Linked DNA regions of Kineococcus sp. NBC_00420. Each later gene encodes a partner of the first gene's protein in a complex. Links are inferred from orthologs where the notes say so. Each region holds a gene or a part of one and is shown in the gene's direction. Other genes may lie near its edges.

Region 1 (8,271 bases):
CACGACGACCGTCGAGCCCCGGCGGACACCCGGGTCGACCAGATGCAGCGTGGAGTGCGCGGCGACCCCGAACGCGAGGTGCGGTACGGCGTCGGAGACCCAGTCCTGCGGGGTCCACTCCCGCAGGTCCGTGACCCCGAGGGCGGCGGCGGGCAGGTCGGTGGCGGCCATCGCGGCGGCCCCGGTGACCACCGCGCCGACCCCGCGGGGCAGTCGCAGCCCCGCCGCGCGGACGGTCCCGACGAGCGCCCCGACGCCCAGCCCGGCGACCGTGCCGGACAACGCCCCGAGTGCGGTGAGCCGGTTGCCGCGCTGGGCTGCGGACCCCCCGACGGGCAGGTGGATCCGCTCGGCGAGCGCCTCGACGGTGTCCGCCGGCATGGTGCTGGCCTCACGTCCCCGCCAGGCCATGTCGGCGTAGGTGACGGCGTTCAGGACCGCGGTGCCCACGGCACCGGCGGCGAGTCCACCGAGGAGGCCACGGGAGGTTCGGCTGGAGTTCACGGTCACATGCTCGGTCCCGGGACGCCGGTCCGCGCGCCCGGACCGTCCCGTACCGATCGCGCCCTAGCATGGTGCCCGGGACCGCGCACGCGGCCTCGCGATCACGCACGGGTCACCGGGGGGTACGTCTGGACGGGGTAGGCCGCAACGCGGGCGACGAGCTCGTGGCCGACCGCTACGCCCTGGACCGGGAGCTGTCGGTCGCCACCGAGCTGGGGACGCGGGAGTTCCGCGGTCGTGACCTGACGCTGGACCGGCCCGTCCGCGTCCGCACGCTGCCCGCCGGCGACACCCGGGCCGAGGAGTTCCTCGACGCCGCCCGCCGCGCCGCCATGATCACCGATCCGCGCATCCCCCGCATCCTCGACGCGGGCACCGACCTGACCGCCGCCGACGGCACCGCCACGGTCTTCGTCGTCGAGGAGTTCGTCGAGGGGCGCTCCATGAGCGACCTGCTGCGGTCCGGTCCGATGAAGCCCGCCGCCGTCCGCGCCCTCGTCGGCGAGGTCGCGTCCGCGCTCGACGTCGCCGCCCGCCGGGGACTGCACCACACCCGCCTCACCCCCGACGACGTCGTCCTCGGCCCCGACGGGGTCGTGCGGGTCCGCGGGGTGGGGATCGAGGCGGCCCTCGAGATCGACCCGCCCGCGCTCTCCCCGGCCCGCGCGGCGGTGCTGGCCAACCGCGCCGACGCCGTCGCGCTCGTCGCGCTCGTCTACGCCGGACTCGTCGCGCGCTGGCCCGCGCTGGAGGCGCTGGCCCCGCACGCCGGCCTCCCGCAGTCGCCGACCGCCGACGGTGAACCGTTGCCGCCCAAGGACATCCGCCCCGACGTCCCGAACGACCTGGACACCCTGTGCAGCGTCACGTTCGGCCCGCACGAGGACGGTCCGCGCGACCCCGCGGAGCTCGCCCTGCAGCTCGCACCGTGGACGATGGCGCCCTGGGAGGAGACCCTGCGCCGGATGCGCGGCGAGGCCGCGACCAAGGAGTTCCGGGGTCGGCTGAAGAACCGCGACGAGGTGGTCCCCGAGGAGGAGCCGCCCGTCCCGTTCACCCGCCCGCACACCACCGCCCGGCCCCCGCGCGACGACTCCCGCCTGGTGCTGGCCATCGTCGGCGCGGTGATCGTCGTCGGGCTGGTGCTCGCGCTGTGGCAGTTGAGCCGGATCGCCGTGCCCGACATCCCGACCAGTGCCGCCAGCACCCCCGCCGCGACGACCTCGGCGCCCGCCGCGACGAGCGCCCCCGCGGTCTCGCCCAGTGCCGCCGCCCCGCCGCCGGTGACGCCGATCGTGCTGCCCGTGGCCTCCATCGCCGCCCTCGACCCACAGGGCGGCGGGGAGTCCTCGGCGACGGCTCCGCGGGCGATCGACGGCGACCCGGCGACGGCGTGGGAGAGCCAGCGCTACAACTCCGCGACGTTCGCCGGTCTCAAGGACGGCATGGGCCTCGTGCTCGACCTGGGCGTCGAGGCCGACGTCAGCCAGGTCCAGCTCACCGACGGCGGTGACGGCGGGTCGGTCTCGTTGCTGACGGCCCCCGGCCCGGCCCTCGACGGCTCCACCCCCGTCGCGAGCGCCCCGGCCGGCGGGGCGCAGACGCTGACCCCCGCGCAGCCGGTCCGCAGCCGCTACCTCGTCGTCTGGTTTACCCAGCTCCCGACGACCGACGGCGTCTTCCGGGCCCGCGTGGCCGAGATCGCCGTCACGGGGACGATCCCCACCCCGGCGCCGTGACCCCCGCGGGAACCGGTGCGCCGGTGGACCCGCGCACCGACGCGGAGCTCCTCGCCGCGCACGTCGCGGGCGACCCGGAGGCCTTCGGCGAGGTCGTCCGCCGGCACCGTGACCGGCTGTGGGCCGTGGCGCTGCGCACGACGGGCGACCGCGAGGAGGCCGCCGACGCCGTCCAGGACGCCCTCGTCTCGGCCCTGCGCGCGGCCGACCGGTTCCGCGGGGACTCCGCCGTCACGACGTGGCTGCACCGGATCGTCGTCAACGCCTGCCTCGACCGGGCCCGGCGCAGGGCCGTGCGCCCGACCCGTCCCCTCGAGGAGGAGGTCGGTCCCGGCGGGGACGAGAGCGCCCGCACCGGGGCGGCGCTGGCCGTCGTCCAGGACGCGACCCCGCACGTCGAGGCCGGGCTCGACGTCACCCGCGCCCTCGCCCGCCTCCCCGAGGCCCAACGGGCGGCCCTGGTGCTCGTCGACATGTACGACGTCCCGGTCGCCGAGGCCGCCGAGATCCTCGGCGTCGCGGTGGGCACGGTGAAGTCGCGGTGCTCGCGCGGACGGGTGACCCTGGCCGAGCTCCTCGGCGATCGCGTATGAGCGCGGGGAACCGTTGAACGTCGCACGACGTCACACCCCTGGTCGAGTTCGGGAGACGGGAGGAGGTCCGCGGTGAGCGAGGAGTTCGAGGAGAGCACCGAGGACGAGGTGCTGAGCCCCCAGGAGCAACGGGTCCGTGACCGGTTGCGCGGAGCGGCCGACCTCGGTCCGATGCCCGACGACGTCGTGGCCCGCGTCGACGCGGCGCTCGCGGCCGCGCGCACCGAGACCCCCGTCGCCTCGCTGGCCGCCCGTCGGCGCCCGTCGCGGTTGCCACGACTGCTGGCCGCGGCGGCCGCGGTCGTGGTCGTCGGGGGCGGCGGCTTCTGGCTCTCGCAGGACCACTCGCTGTCCGGGGCGTCCTCCTCGACGGCCGCCGGTGGTGGCTCGGTGGCGATGGGTGAGTCCGTGCCGCCGTCGGCGAAGGTCCTGCTCAGCGGCAAGGACTACACCGACGCCACCGCCGTCCAGGACCTCGCCGAGGACACCCTCGACGAGGGCGCCCCCACCGGGGGTTCCGCGCCCGACGCGACCCCGGGCCTGGGCACGAAGGACGAAGGCCGCACCACCCTGATGGCGCCGCAGGACACGGAGTCCGCGACGAGCGACCCGGCGCAACGCCCGGCTGCCGAGAAGGCTCTGGCCTGCACGAAGAGCCTCGGGGTCGACCCGGACTCCGTCCTCGCCGTCGAGATCGCGACCTGGCGCACCACACCGGCCGCTCTCGTCGTCCACACCACCACCGACGGGGCCGAGGTCGTCGTCGTGGCCCTCGACTGCGTCCCCGGAGACCCCGCCTACAGCCGGGTCGACGTGCCCCTCCCGAACGGCTCCTGAACGTGGTGTGAGGGTTCGGCGCCGGGAACAGCGCACCCCTACGATCGGTTGAAGAAGCAGCAACGCCGGAGCCCCGTGACCGCGGGGTCGGCACCGATCGAGGAAGCAGGTCCGCACAGGTGAGCGACGCCACCACGAACGAGATCCGCGAAGTCATCGTCGTGGGTTCGGGCCCCTCGGGCTACACCGCGGCGCTCTACGCCGCCCGTGCGGAACTGCGGCCGCTGGTCTTCGAAGGATCGGTGACGGCCGGCGGTGCGCTGATGAACACCACCGAGGTCGAGAACTTCCCGGGCTTCCCGGAAGGGATCATGGGCCCGGACCTGATGGACAACATGCGCCAGCAGGCCGAGAGGTTCGGCGCCGAGCTGATCACCGACGACATCGTCGACGTCCGCCTCGAGGGTGACGTCAAGGAGGTCGTCACCGGCTCCGGTGAGACCTACCGCGCCCACGCGGTGATCCTCGCGCTCGGTTCGGCCTACCGTCAGCTCGGTCTCCCGGACGAGAAGCGGCTGTCCGGTCGTGGCGTGAGCTGGTGCGCCACCTGTGACGGCTTCTTCTTCCGCGAGCAGGACATCGTCGTCGTCGGCGGCGGGGACTCCGCGGTCGAGGAGGCGACGTTCCTCACCCGTTTCGCCCGCACCGTGACGATCGTGCACCGACGGGACGAGCTCCGCGCCTCGCGCATCATGGCGAAGCGCGCCGAGGACAACCCGAAGATCAAGTTCGTCTGGAACTCCGCCGTCACCGGCATCCTGGGCGAGAACAAGGTCGAGGGCCTCACGGTGCAGGACACCGTGACCGGTGAGACGAGCGAGATCGCGGCGACCGCGCTCTTCATCGCCATCGGCCACGAACCGCGCACCGACCTCGTCAAGGGGCAGGTCGACCTGGACGAGAACGGGTTCATCCTCGTCGAGGGTCGCAGCACCCGCACGAACCTCCCCGGCGTCTTCGCCGCCGGTGACGTCGTCGACCACGAGTACATGCAGGCCATCACCGCCGCCGGCATGGGGTGCTCCGCCGCCCTGGACGCCGAGAAGTTCCTCGCCGCCCGCGGTGACGTCGCGCAGGACGAGCAGCCCCCGCGCGAGGAGACCCGGACGCCCGACGTCGCGGACTCCGACACCGTCGACCGCCCGCAGCCGCGGGTCTGACCCCCACCCACATCAGGAGAACGACCATGAGCACCACCCACGTCACGGACGACACGTTCGACGCCGAGGTCCTGCAGTCCGACAAGCCCGTCCTCGTCGACTTCTGGGCGCCCTGGTGCGGCCCGTGCCGTCAGGTCGCCCCGATCCTCGAGGAGATCGCCGCCGAGAACGCGGACAAGATCACCGTGGTGAAGGTCAACACCGACGAGAACCCGAAGATCGCCGCGAAGTACGGCGTCACGTCGATCCCGACGCTGAACGTCTACTCCGGTGGTGAGGTCGTCAAGACGATCATCGGCGCGCGGCCCAAGCCCGTGCTGCTGAAGGAGCTCGACGACTTCGTCGGCTGATCCCGTTCGCGGAGAGCGCCGGTCCCCTCGTGGGGGCCGGCGCTCTGCTGTCAGGGGTGGGCTACCCCGGTGAGGGTCTGGACCCGGATGCTGCCGAGCAGCCGCTCGAGCGCCGCCTCGACGTCCTCGCGCCAGCTCAGCGCCGTCTTCAGCTCCAGCCGCAACCGCGGGTAGCGGTGGTGGGGACGCACCACGGTGAACCCGACCGACTCCAGCAGGTGCGCGGGGAGCACGCAGGGGTCGCCGTGGTCGTGCGGGGACTCCTCGCTGCCGTCACCGCCGACGGCCGCCGCCGCCCCGCCGAACGCCTCGACGGCCTTCACCCCGCGTTGGGTGAGGTCCTTGGCCGCGCCCTGCAGCAGCATCCGGGCCAGCCCTTCGCCCCGGAAGGCCGGTTCGATCCAGCCCGTCGTCAGCAGGACGCTGTCACCGCTGACCGGCGAGGTGGGGAAACCCGTCGAGCGGGGTGAGTAGACCGGCGGGGCGTACATGACGAACCCGGCCGCCTGGTCGTCGACGTAGACGAGCCGGCCGCACGGACCCCACTGCAGCAGGACGCTGGAGATCCAGGCCTCCTTCTCGAAGTCCGGGTACCCCGCCGCGGCGGCCCGCTGGGCGGCTCCGGCGTCGAGTTCCCAGAAGACGCACTGCCGCGACTGCTTGGGCAGGTCGGCCAGCGTGTCGAGCGTCAACGGCGCCATCCGACGACCCACCGGCGTCAGCCTCCCCAGTCCCGCTCGGCGTCTCGACGACGCGTCCGCGTTGCGTCCACGCGTCGAACGCATCCTAGGTGGCAGTCTCGGAGAGTGCGACGAGCACTCGTCCACTCAGCACCCGTGTCCCAGGAGGCCGTCATGAGCCAGCACCGCCCGCCCTCGAGTCCCGGTGACGCGTCCCCCGCGTCGGCGGCGGCCGGGGCCGGAACTGGGGCTGGCCGGAGGTTGGACCGTTGGCGGTCCGCCTACGCCGAACGGACCGCGTCGATGACGGCGTCGGAGATCCGGGCGCTGTTCGCCGTGGCGAACCGGCCCGAGGTCGTCTCGCTCGCCGGCGGCATGCCCTACCTGCCCGCGCTCCCCCTCGACGCCATCGCCGAGATCTCCGCGCGGTTGATCTCCCAGAAGGGAGCCGTGGCCCTGCAGTACGGCTCCGGTCAGGGTGAGGAGGTGCTGCGCGAGCAGATCGTCGAGGTCATGCGCCCCCAGGGCATCGACGCCCACCCCGACGACATCGTCGTGACGACCGGGTCCCAGCAGGCCCTCGACCTCGTGTCCCGGATCTTCCTCGACCCGGGTGACGTGGTCCTCGCGGAGGCGCCCAGCTACGTCGGTGCCCTCGGGGTGTTCCGCAGCTACCAGGCGCAGGTCGTGCACGTGCCCCTCGACCACGACGGGCTGCAGCCCGCGGCGCTGGAGGAGGCGCTCGTGCGCCTCCGGGCCGAGGGGAAGCGGGTGAAGTTCCTCTACACGGTGCCGAACCACCACAACCCGGCGGGCGTGACGCTCTCGTTGGAACGGCGGCGGGAGGTCCTGGCCATCGCCCGACGCCACGAGCTGCTGATCCTCGAGGACGACCCGTACGCGCTGCTGGGCTTCGACGGCGACCCGCTGCCCGCGCTCCGCTCGATGGACCCCGAGCACGTCGTGCACCTGGGGTCCTTCTCCAAGACGTTCGCGCCGGGCTACCGCGTGGGGTGGGCCGTCGCGCCGCACGCCGTGCGGGAGAAGCTCGTGCTGGCCTCGGAGTCGGCGATCCTCTGCCCGACCTCCTTCGGCCAGTTCGCGATCGCCGAGTACCTGTCGAGCTACGACTGGATGGGCCAGGTCAAGGTCTTCCGCGAGCTCTACCGCGAGCGGCGCGACGCCATGCTGGACGCCCTCGCCACGCACCTCCCCCGAGCGACGTGGACGCACCCCGTCGGCGGGTTCTACGTGTGGATGACGTTGCCCGACGGTCTCGACGCGAAGGCGATGCTGCCGCGCGCCGTCACCGGCCGCGTCGCCTACGTCCCCGGCGGCGCCTTCTACGCCGACGGGAGCGGTAGCCGGTCGGTGCGGTTGTCGTACTGCTTCCCGCCGGCCGAACGGATCCGTGAGGGTGTCCGCCGCCTCGCCGCCGTCGTGCAGGACGAACTGGACGTGGCCGAGACCTTCGGCCCCGTCACCCCGCGCGCCGGTCGAGCCGGCCACGACAACCCCGGACCGGAGCTGGCATGACCCGCGACCTGCACGTCGCCGTCCTCGCGGGCGGTCTCTCCCACGAACGGGACGTCTCCCTGCGCTCCGGTCGCCGGGTCGCGGACGCGTTGCGCTCCTCCGGCTGCGAGGTGACGATCCTCGACGCGGACGCGCACCTGCTGCCGACGTTGGCCGCCCAACGACCCGACGTCGTGTGGCCCGTGCTGCACGGGGCGATCGGGGAGGACGGCGCGCTGCGCGACGTCCTGGAACTCCTCGGGCTCACCTACGTCGGCGCCCGCCCGGGGGCCTGTCGACTGGCCTGGGACAAACCCATCGCCCAGAGCATCGTCGCGGCGGCGGGGATCAGGGTCCCCCCCTCGATCGCGCTGCCGCACGCCACCTTCCGCGACCTCGGAGCCCAGCCCGTCCTGGCCGCAGCCGCCGATTGGGCGGGCTTCCCGCTCGTGGTGAAGCCGAGCCGGGGAGGCTCGGCGCTGGGGGTCGCCGTCGTCGGGGAACCGCGGGACCTCGCCCGCGCCGTCGTGGACTCGTTCGCCTACGGCGACACCGCCCTGGTCCAGCAGCACGTCCCGGGGGTGGAGGTGGCCGTCTCCGTCGTCGAGATCGACGGGGAGGTCCAGGTCCTGCCCGCCGTCGAGATCGTCGCCGACGGCGGCTCCTACGACTACGCGGCCCGCTACACCGCCGGGGCCACCGAGTTCTTCGCACCGGCCCGGTTGTCCGCCGACGACGCCGAACGGCTGGCCGGGACGGCTCGTGGCGCGCACGAGGCGCTGGGACTGCGCCACCTGTCCCGCATCGACTTCATCGTCACCGACTCCGGTGATCCGGTGTTCCTCGAGGCGAACGCCGCACCGGGGATGACCGAGACGTCGTTGCTGCCGCAG
Region 2 (8,279 bases), 130 kb from region 1 along the record:
GTCGTCGGGGGTGGTGTCTCGTGGCTGGTGTGCGGCCAGGGCTCGGCTGGAAGTGGGCTGGTGGGCGCGGCGTACCGGTTCGACGCAGAGAACGCGTGGATGCTCGGCGGGCCTTCCCCGGCGAGCGAAGACCTGACACTGCTCCACCGCATCGGAGCCGTCCAGAGAATCCAGCTGTCGGCCGCCGCGCCGGTGGAGGACCAGCGGATGCCCCCACCTCGACGGGGGCATCCGCGTCCCGACGCTCGATGCGGGTCTCGAACTACCTCCGCGGTCCGTGCGGGAGGGTGGATGAGTCTGACCAGGCGTGTCTGGTGACGCTCCCGGCGCCGTCCGACGACGCGGGGACGTCAGCTCCGCCGGAGCGGGTGGTCGATCGACCGGGGGACCTGACACGCACTGGTGACGAAGGCCTCGTGCGCCGGACCCCGCACCGGAGGAGCCACGGCTGGAGGAGAGCGTCAGCTGCTGGGCGGTTGCAGCACGCACAGCTCGTTGCCGTCCGGGTCGGCGAGAACGTGCCAACGCCAACCGTGCTCGACGACAGCCTCGGACGTCAGGAGCACGCCGCCGGCCGCTTCGACTCGGGCGACCTCAGCTTCCAGGTCCTCCGTCCGCAGGTCGAGGTGCACCCGGTTCTTCTCGGTCTTGCGATCCGTCGTGCGCTGCAGGAGCAGTTCCACGCCCTCTCCACCGGACGGACTCAAGCTCAGGTAGGGCCCTCCTCCGTAGCTGTCGCGCCGGTAACCCAGGACCGTCGTCCAGAAGTCCGCCGATCGGTCGAGGTCACTGGTGTCCAGGACGATGACGAGTTCTCCCTGCGGATAGCGCTGCACGCAGCGATCTTGACACCGCGCGAGCGTCGCCTCCTCCGGCGGTGCCGGAAGACCGCGACGTCCTGTGAGGAGCAGGACCTGGCACAGCCGAGCCGAGGTCTCGCCGCTCCTGCTCCGGGCGAGTGCACTTCGACGACCACAGCGGTAGCGGCGCCGCAGTCGGTGCAGGGAGCGAGGGTCGGCGGGGGCCAGGGCGGTGGAGCCGCAGCGGATGCCGTGGTGGCGGGTGAGGAAGTGGTGAGCGCTGGAGGGACGGGGCGGGCAAGATTGCTCCGGTGACTCAGTGCGACGCTCTTCGCCCGTACCGCGGGCGCGCTGAGTCCGGACCCGACCTCTGGGCACGACGAGGTGCACGACACCGGACGGGAGGCAGCGTGGACGCAGCACGGACCGCCGCGCAGGAGGCTGCGCGGGAGAGCGTGAGCGACCTCGTGCTCGAGACCAGCGGGGTCGGCACCTTCGTCCTGCACCTGCCGAGTCAGGAGCTGGTCGTCGATGACCGCCTGTTGGATCTGGTGGGCGTGGACCGGGCCGACTTCACCGGCCGGGGCGGTGACCTCCTCGCCCGTCTCGACGAGGACGAGGCCACCGCGGCGACCACCGCTCTGACACGAGCGGTGGTGACGGCCGGGACGTGGAGCGGCGAGTACTCGATCTCAGGTCGCGACGGAGTGCGCCGTCGTGTCGCCGTGCGAGGGCGCAGCGTGGTCGGCCAGGACGGCGACAGCAACGGTGGCACCGTGACCGCGGTGGTCGGGGTGGTCGAAGGACGGGAGGGCGGGCCCGCGGCGGTGGGCGCACCCGGCGCGGCGGGCACGCAGGCCGAGTCCGCGCGCACCATCCAGATCCTGGAGACGATGTCGGCGGCGTTCTACTCCTTGGACCGCGACTGGCGCTTCACCTACGTCAACGGCCCGGCTGAGACCTTGATCGGGTTCACGCGTCAGGAGGCGGTGGGGCAGGTGGTGTGGGACCTGTTCCCCCAAGCGCGGGGCACCGTCATCGAGGCCACCTACCGCGATGCGCTCAGCACCGGGGAGCCGGCCGTCTTCGAGGCGTACTACCCCCGGCCGCTGGACGCGTGGTTCGAGATCCGGGTCTGGCCCAGAGCGGAGGGTCTGTCGGTCTTCTTCCTCGACATCACCGCCCGCCACGCGGCCCAGGAGGCCGCTGAGCGCAGCACCCGCCGGCTGGCTGCGCTCGGGGAGACCGCCTTGGCCTTGGCCGACGCCGAGGACATCGGCGATGTCGTCACCGTCATGACGCGCCGGGGTCTGGCGGCGTTGGACGCGCAGGGTAGTTCGATCGCCGTTCCCGACCCCACCGACCCTGCGTACCTGTTGTCCTACATCACCGACAACCTCGTCGAGGACACCCGCTCGGACTTCGCCCGTCTCCCGGTGGACGCGCAACTGTCGGTCGCGGTGACCGCCCGGACCGGGCAGCGGATGCTGCTGGGCGACCAGGCGGCGTGCGAGGCCTTCTCCCCCCACGTGGTGGCTGCGAACGTGGTCACCGGTTGCCAGGCGTGGGCTTCGCTGCCGCTGCGTGCCGACGGGGCGGTCATCGGCGTGCTCACGCTGGGCTGGCGCGAGGCGCAGTCGTTCGACGAGAGGCAGCTGGAGCTGCTGGAGACCTACGCCGCCCAGTGCGCCCAGACCCTGCAGCGCCTGGCCGCCCGGGAGGCCGAGCGGGCCGCGACCGCGCAGCAGGCGGCGCTGGTCGCCCTCGCCCGGGCCCTGGGCGAGGCCGACAGCGAGCAGGAGGTCGTCACCGTGCTCACCGAGCGGGCGGCGTCGTTGCTGCAGGCCGACGGCGCGGTCCTGTGCCTGCGTGAGGCGGGGGACTCCCACGTGCGGGTCCTGACGACCACCGACGCCTACGACCAACGCATCCGTGACCGGTTGCGGCGTCTGCCGGTGGACTTCGACCTGCCTGCGGTCCGCACCGCGGTCACCGGGGTGCCGTTCTTCCACACCGACCGGGCCCAGAGCCTCGCGGCGGTCCCCGGCGCGGCGCACTCCTACGCCGCCGGTGGCGTCGAGGCTTCCGCCGCGGTCCCGCTGCACGCGCGCGGTCAGCTGCTGGGCTGCCTGTCGGTGACCTACCCCCACCCCCACCCCTGGCCGCAGAGCGATCGGGACCTGCTGGCGGCCTGCGCGACGCTGGTCGCCCAGACCCTGGAACGCATCGGGGCCCGGGACGCCGAACGTGAAGCCGGTGCGGAAGTCGCCCGCTTCTCCGAGACCTTGCAGCGTTCCCTGCTCAGCGGCCCCACTGCGCCGGCCGACCTGCAGGTCGCGGTGCGCTACGTGCCCGCAGCCAGTCAGGTACAGGTCGGAGGGGACTGGTACGACGCCTTCGTGACCTCCGAGGGGATCACCAGCCTGGTCATCGGTGACGTCACCGGCCACGACCGCCACGCCGCGGCCGCGATGGCGCAGTTCCGCAACCTGCTGCGCGGGATCGGCTACGCCCTCGGTCGACCGCCCGCCGCGATCCTGAGCGTGCTGGACCAGGCGGCCCACGACCTGGGGGTGGTCGAGATGGCCACCGTCGTCCTCGCCCAGGTCCACCCGAGCCCCCCGCAGCAGGCAGCGGGCCTGCGCACCCTGCGCTGGTCCAACGCCGGTCACCTGCCCCCGCTGCTCCTCACTCCCGATGGCACCACGTGCTACCTCGACACCGCACCGGACCTGCTGCTGGGCCTGGACCCCGCCACCTCCCGCGCCGACCACGAGCTGCTCCTGGCCCCGGGATCGACCGTGCTGTTCTTCACCGACGGCCTCGTCGAACGGCGTGGGGCCTGGCTGCAGGACGGCCTGGACTGGTTGGCGCGTGCTGCGGCTGAAGTGGCTCACCTGCCCCCGGAGCAGATCTGCGATGCCCTGCTCGCCCAGGTCGGCGACCGCGTCGAGGACGACGTCGCCCTGCTGGTGCTACGGCCCGACGCCGAGGAGTCCGAGCGTCCACGATGAGTTCGACCGGTCGTGGCCACACCGAGGTGCTGGACGTGCTGACCACCGAGGGCGGTGTGGTGCCGGTGGTGGACGGGCGGCCAGTTCGGAGGGGCCCGGCGAGCAGCTTCCGAGAGGTGAGAGCCATGACCGAGGAGAGATCTGTGAGTGACAAGCCGAGTGTGATCTTCGTCTGCGTGCACAACGCCGGCCGTTCGCAGATGGCCGCGGGGTTCATGACGGCCCTGTCGGGTGGGGCCGTCGAGGTCCGCTCGGCCGGCTCCGCGCCCGCCGACCAGATCAACCCCACCGCGGTGCGGGCCATGGCCGAGGTCGGCATCGACATCACCGCCGAGCAGCCCAAGGTCCTCACCCCCGAGGCCGTGCAGGCCTCCGACGCGGTCATCACCATGGGCTGCGGCGACGCGTGCCCGTTCTACCCGGGCAAGCGCTACGAGGACTGGGTCCTGGAGGACCCCGCCGGGCAGGGCATCGAGGCGGTCCGTCCGATCCGCGACGAGATCCGCGCCCGCGTCCAGGCGCTCCTGGCTGACCTGCTGCCCGCCGGCACCGCCACCTCGACCGTGGGGTCGCCTGCTCGAGGTCAGACGGGTCGGGTCTGACCCTCGGCGAGGACGGCGCCGGCGTGGTCCAGCGCCTGCCAGGTGCCCTCCTGCGAGCGGGCCGCTACCGCTTCGTCCACCACGGGTGCGGCCCACCAGACGTGACCCTCGACCGCAGCGAGGTGCCGCCGGCCGTCGGGTGTGGTGACGACGACGTGAGCGACGTCGTCGGAGGCGTAGCCGTAGTAGTCCACGACGTTCTCACCCGGGCTGTACCCGCCGCCGGCGCCGGCCACGGTGGCGATCACCGAGGTGGCGGCCGGGACGGGGATGACGGCTGACATGGCTCCGCTGGAGTCTTCGCGGAGGGTGTAGCCGATGCAGATGAAGATGCTGTCACCGTCGTCCTCGCGGTAGGCGGTGGCGTCGGAGACGTCGGTGGAGGCTGCGAAGACCCGGCGCAGGTGGTCGGTGGCTCCTGCGGGCAGGGCGTGGGGGTCGGGCCCGTCGTCACCGGCGCGGTGGGCGGCGCGTCCCTGGCCCATCCGAGCGCACCCCTCGCCGTCGGCTTCCACGGTCGCGTCGGTGCTGGTGGTGCTCGCCGGTTCCAGACGCGGCGCGTCAGGGTCCTGGACGGGTGGGGTGGACGCGGTGGTGGGGGCCGGGCTCGTAGCAGCTCCGGTGGCGGCCCCCTCGGCTGCGGTCCGGGTCGACGACGAGCAGCCCGTCAGCAGGGCGATCAGGACGACGGCGACGCCGGCGCAGCCGCCCGCGGTCTTGACGCTGGGGTTCACGTGTCCACAGTGCCTCACGGGGACTCGGCCGAGCGCAGCACGTGGGCCGATGCGGGGGGTGGAACCCGACGCCGCCGGGTCTCGTCCACTCCCCATGAGGTGGGGGCGAGGTGTGGTGGCGTGGTCGCTGGTGTCGCTCCTGGTGGTGTCCCTCACGGGCTGCCGCGGCGAGCAGGAACTCGCAGTGCCGCCGGAGCCGACGTGGGACGTTCCCGTCCTGAGCGGCGCCTGGACGAAGATGGCACCGGCGCCGCTCAGTGCCCGAGGTGATGCCGCGAGCACGGTGCGGGACGGGCAGTTCGCCGTCGCCGGTGGCTACGTCTACCCCGATCCCACCCCGGCACCCTGCGGCGACGGAGGCAGCTGCGCGGGACCGGTCCCCAGCTTCCGCGACGACGGCGCGTCCTGGTCGGCGGCGACCGGTACCTGGACCCCGCAGCCGGCACTGCACGGGGTGGACAGCTACGGCAGGGGCCCGTTCCTGGAGCCGTGGCTCGGGCCCACGGGTTTCGACGTCGCCCAGGCACCCTCGCCACTGCCCTTGACCCCCGGGGAGAGCGGGCGCTGGGTGGGTCGCACGTTCGTCGTCGCCGGCTGGTCGAACGCCACCGAGGACGACCGTGTGCGCAAGCCGGTGGCCGTGGGTTCCTTCGACGCCGACACGGGGCGGTGGAGGGTGGATCCGTGGCCGTTGCCCGACGCCTACCAGCAGGAGCTGGTCAGCGTGTGGACGGGGACGCAGTTGGTGATCATCGTCAAGGCGATCGGTGCGGGCTGCTCCGACGAGCAGGCGTGCCGGCGAGTGGTGACCTGGTCACCGCAGGGCGGGTGGGACCAGGTCGCGGAGTGGGCGATCGGACCCGCCGCCGGCGTCGACGGAGACCCCGGCCGGGCGGTGGACCGCTCACCGGGTCACTGGGTGGGCTTCGACGAGTTGTTGTGGGACGGGCGGCGGGTGGTCGGGGTCACCTTCGGGCAGGACGTCGTCCTCGCGTCGGTCGCCGTGGACACCGCTCACGTCGAAGAGCTCGCCTCCCTGCCCGGTGAGGGGTCGATGGCCGAGCCGGTGGCCTTGACCCGTGGTGGTGGTGACGTACTGGTGGTGTCGGATCGTCAGACCGCGCTGCTGGGCCCAGACGGGGAGTGGGCGAAGCTCCCCGCCGTGCCTGGTCCGCGGGAGGTGGGGCGTGCGGTGGGACTCGTCGGTGACGTCGTGGTGCGGTGGGGTGGGCGGGTGCTGCCCGGGGCCGAGGGCAGTGTCGATTCCGCCGACGGATGGTTCTTCCGGTTGCCGAGCTGAGCCCACCCAGCACAGCGCGCCCGCGCACCGCGGGACGACCGTGAGGCTGCAGGCTGTTCGATGTGGGGGGTGAAGTCGCCAGGGGCATGCGTGGCGCGAGGAGCATCACGCCGGAGCCCATCGCCGACCTCAGCCGTCGACCGACGAAGGATCGCGGCTAGCCCGTGACGCGCCGGACCGCCCCCACGACCACGTCCACGGCGACGCCGAACACCACGTGCGACCCGCCTTCCCAGACCCACCACGCCCTCGGCAGGTCCGACACCGGGGCCTGCACGCCCATCACGGGCAGCAGCGTCGCGTGGAAGGCGCCGAACAGCGCGGCGCCGCCGAGGGTCCCCGCCCCGGCCCGCGCGAGCGGCACCCGCCGCGACACCACGGAGTAGGCGACGGGGTAGCCGTAGGCCAGGGCGCGGTGGAACCAGACGGCGCCCGCCTCCAGGTCGTCGCCCTCCAGGGCATCGCCGTTCCCGCCGCGCAGGTCGACCAGACGCCGGTACAGCACCGAGGGGGGCATGCGGTCGCCGTGGCCCGCGGGGTCGGCACCGGGGAGTTCCTTCTGACCGGGTGCGGGCGGGAGGAGCTTCTCGCCCCAGCCCTGCAGCGTGGACTCGGCCTTCGCCTTCGCCCGCACCGCCACCCAGCCGGCCAGGAAACCCGTCGCCACGTCGAGCGCGAACCGCGATGTCTTCACGAGGTGTGGCTACCCGATCGAGGCAGCGAAAGCAATTTCGTGGATCCCCGTGGATCTCGGGGCGCGGCGGTGTCGGCCTGGACGGCGGCGCGGTGAGCGTGGACGGCGATGAGCGCTTCACCGGTGACGTTCCTGCATCCCGTGCCCGATCCTCCAACCCCTCGGCGTACGCCGGGTCCGGGCCCCGGTGCCGGGGAGCAGTGCTGCCGCACCACGTCCCGGCGTGAAGCGGCGCGGGCCGCAGGATCATCCGACCGTCCACGACTGCGCCCAGATCGCGGGATGACCGTGAGGTTGCGCGGCAGCGGGCGGTTGCCGTCGTGGGGGACGACGTGGGTGCGCTGATCCGGTCGCTCTGACGACCGGATCGGCGCACCCACGGGTGACATCACGTGGTGACAGCGATGGGTGCGACGGCTTGGGCGAACGCCACGACATCGCCATGACCGAGCGTCCCGCGACCGACCACCCATCCTGAGTTCGGGTCGACAACTCATCGCTCAGCCTGGCGAGCAGCAGTACCGCTGCATCGCGGTCGACTCCTGAGCGCGTCTGGAACTCCCACGCTTCGATGGCTTCCGGTCCATGGAGGACTTCGTTCAGCGCGTTGCAGAGACCGCTCAGGTCGGCGCCGTTGACGTGCACGTCCGCTACGTAGCCGCGTGTTCAGACGGCGGTGAATGCCCACGAACGAGACGGTGAGGTCGGCGACGTCCTGGTCAGCGGGGTGACCGTGAGGTCGTTGGTGGGTCTGGTCCTGCTGGCGGGACCTCGACCAGGCCCTGGGGCGGTACGCCCTGCCACCGCGTAGTGAGCCGTTGCTGTGGATCGCGGCGGGTGCGCCTCGACGCCCTGGTGTCGGTCGTTCACCGATCCAGCGGCTCGTCCAGCACCTTGCTGAACAACGTCGTGCCCCTCACGTCCCCGTCGGGGTTCACCGCGTATCCCTCGATGGTCCCGACGCGGTGCCAGCCCCACCGTTCGTAGATGCCCTCCGCGGGGCTCCCCGTCTCGGTGTCCAGCACCAGCAGAGTTCGCCCCGCTCGCACAGCTGCCTCTTCCGCCGCGGTCACCAGGCGGGAGGCGAGCCCCCGCCCCCGGAAGTCGCGGTGGACCAGCAGTTTGGTCAGCTCGG

What was found.
Region 2: the proteins of trxA (region 1) and OG218_RS13845 are in contact, whole or in part, in an NMR structure (PDB 2IPA), measured with the Bacillus subtilis proteins. The link is inferred for Kineococcus sp. NBC_00420 from one-to-one orthologs.

Annotation. Positions count from the first base shown.
Region 1 is NZ_CP107930.1:2,709,740-2,718,010, forward strand. What follows is about bases 3,732-6,521. They hold trxA (thioredoxin), read left to right. Parts: upstream 3,732-4,859; coding sequence 4,860-5,183; downstream 5,184-6,521. Other genes in these bases: trxB (thioredoxin-disulfide reductase), read left to right, coding at 3,793-4,833; OG218_RS13150 (GNAT family N-acetyltransferase), read right to left, coding at 5,234-5,896; OG218_RS13155 (aminotransferase-like domain-containing protein), read left to right, coding at 6,038-6,521. In the rest of the region: OG218_RS13120 (hypothetical protein), read right to left, coding at 1-504; OG218_RS13125 (protein kinase family protein), read left to right, coding at 669-2,243; RNA polymerase sigma factor SigM, read left to right, coding at 2,240-2,836; OG218_RS13135 (hypothetical protein), read left to right, coding at 2,909-3,673; more of OG218_RS13155, read left to right, coding at 6,522-7,399; OG218_RS13160 (D-alanine--D-alanine ligase family protein), read left to right, coding at 7,396-8,271. UniProt on the Bacillus subtilis protein: Participates in various redox reactions through the reversible oxidation of its active center dithiol to a disulfide and catalyzes dithiol-disulfide exchange reactions.
Region 2 is NZ_CP107930.1:2,842,664-2,850,942, reverse strand. Bases 2,889-5,686 are described here. They hold OG218_RS13845 (arsenate reductase ArsC), read left to right. Parts: upstream 2,889-3,957; coding sequence 3,958-4,416; downstream 4,417-5,686. Other genes in these bases: OG218_RS13835 (hypothetical protein), read left to right, coding at 5,266-5,686; OG218_RS13840 (hypothetical protein), read right to left, coding at 4,398-5,150; OG218_RS13850 (SpoIIE family protein phosphatase), read left to right, coding at 2,889-3,814. Outside these bases: OG218_RS13855 (VOC family protein), read right to left, coding at 462-836; more of OG218_RS13850, read left to right, coding at 1,211-2,888; more of OG218_RS13835, read left to right, coding at 5,687-6,450; OG218_RS13830 (DUF1440 domain-containing protein), read right to left, coding at 6,608-7,144; OG218_RS13825 (GNAT family N-acetyltransferase), read right to left, coding at 8,011-8,279. UniProt on the Bacillus subtilis protein: Catalyzes the reduction of arsenate [As(V)] to arsenite [As(III)]. In vitro, can dephosphorylate para-nitrophenyl phosphate (pNPP).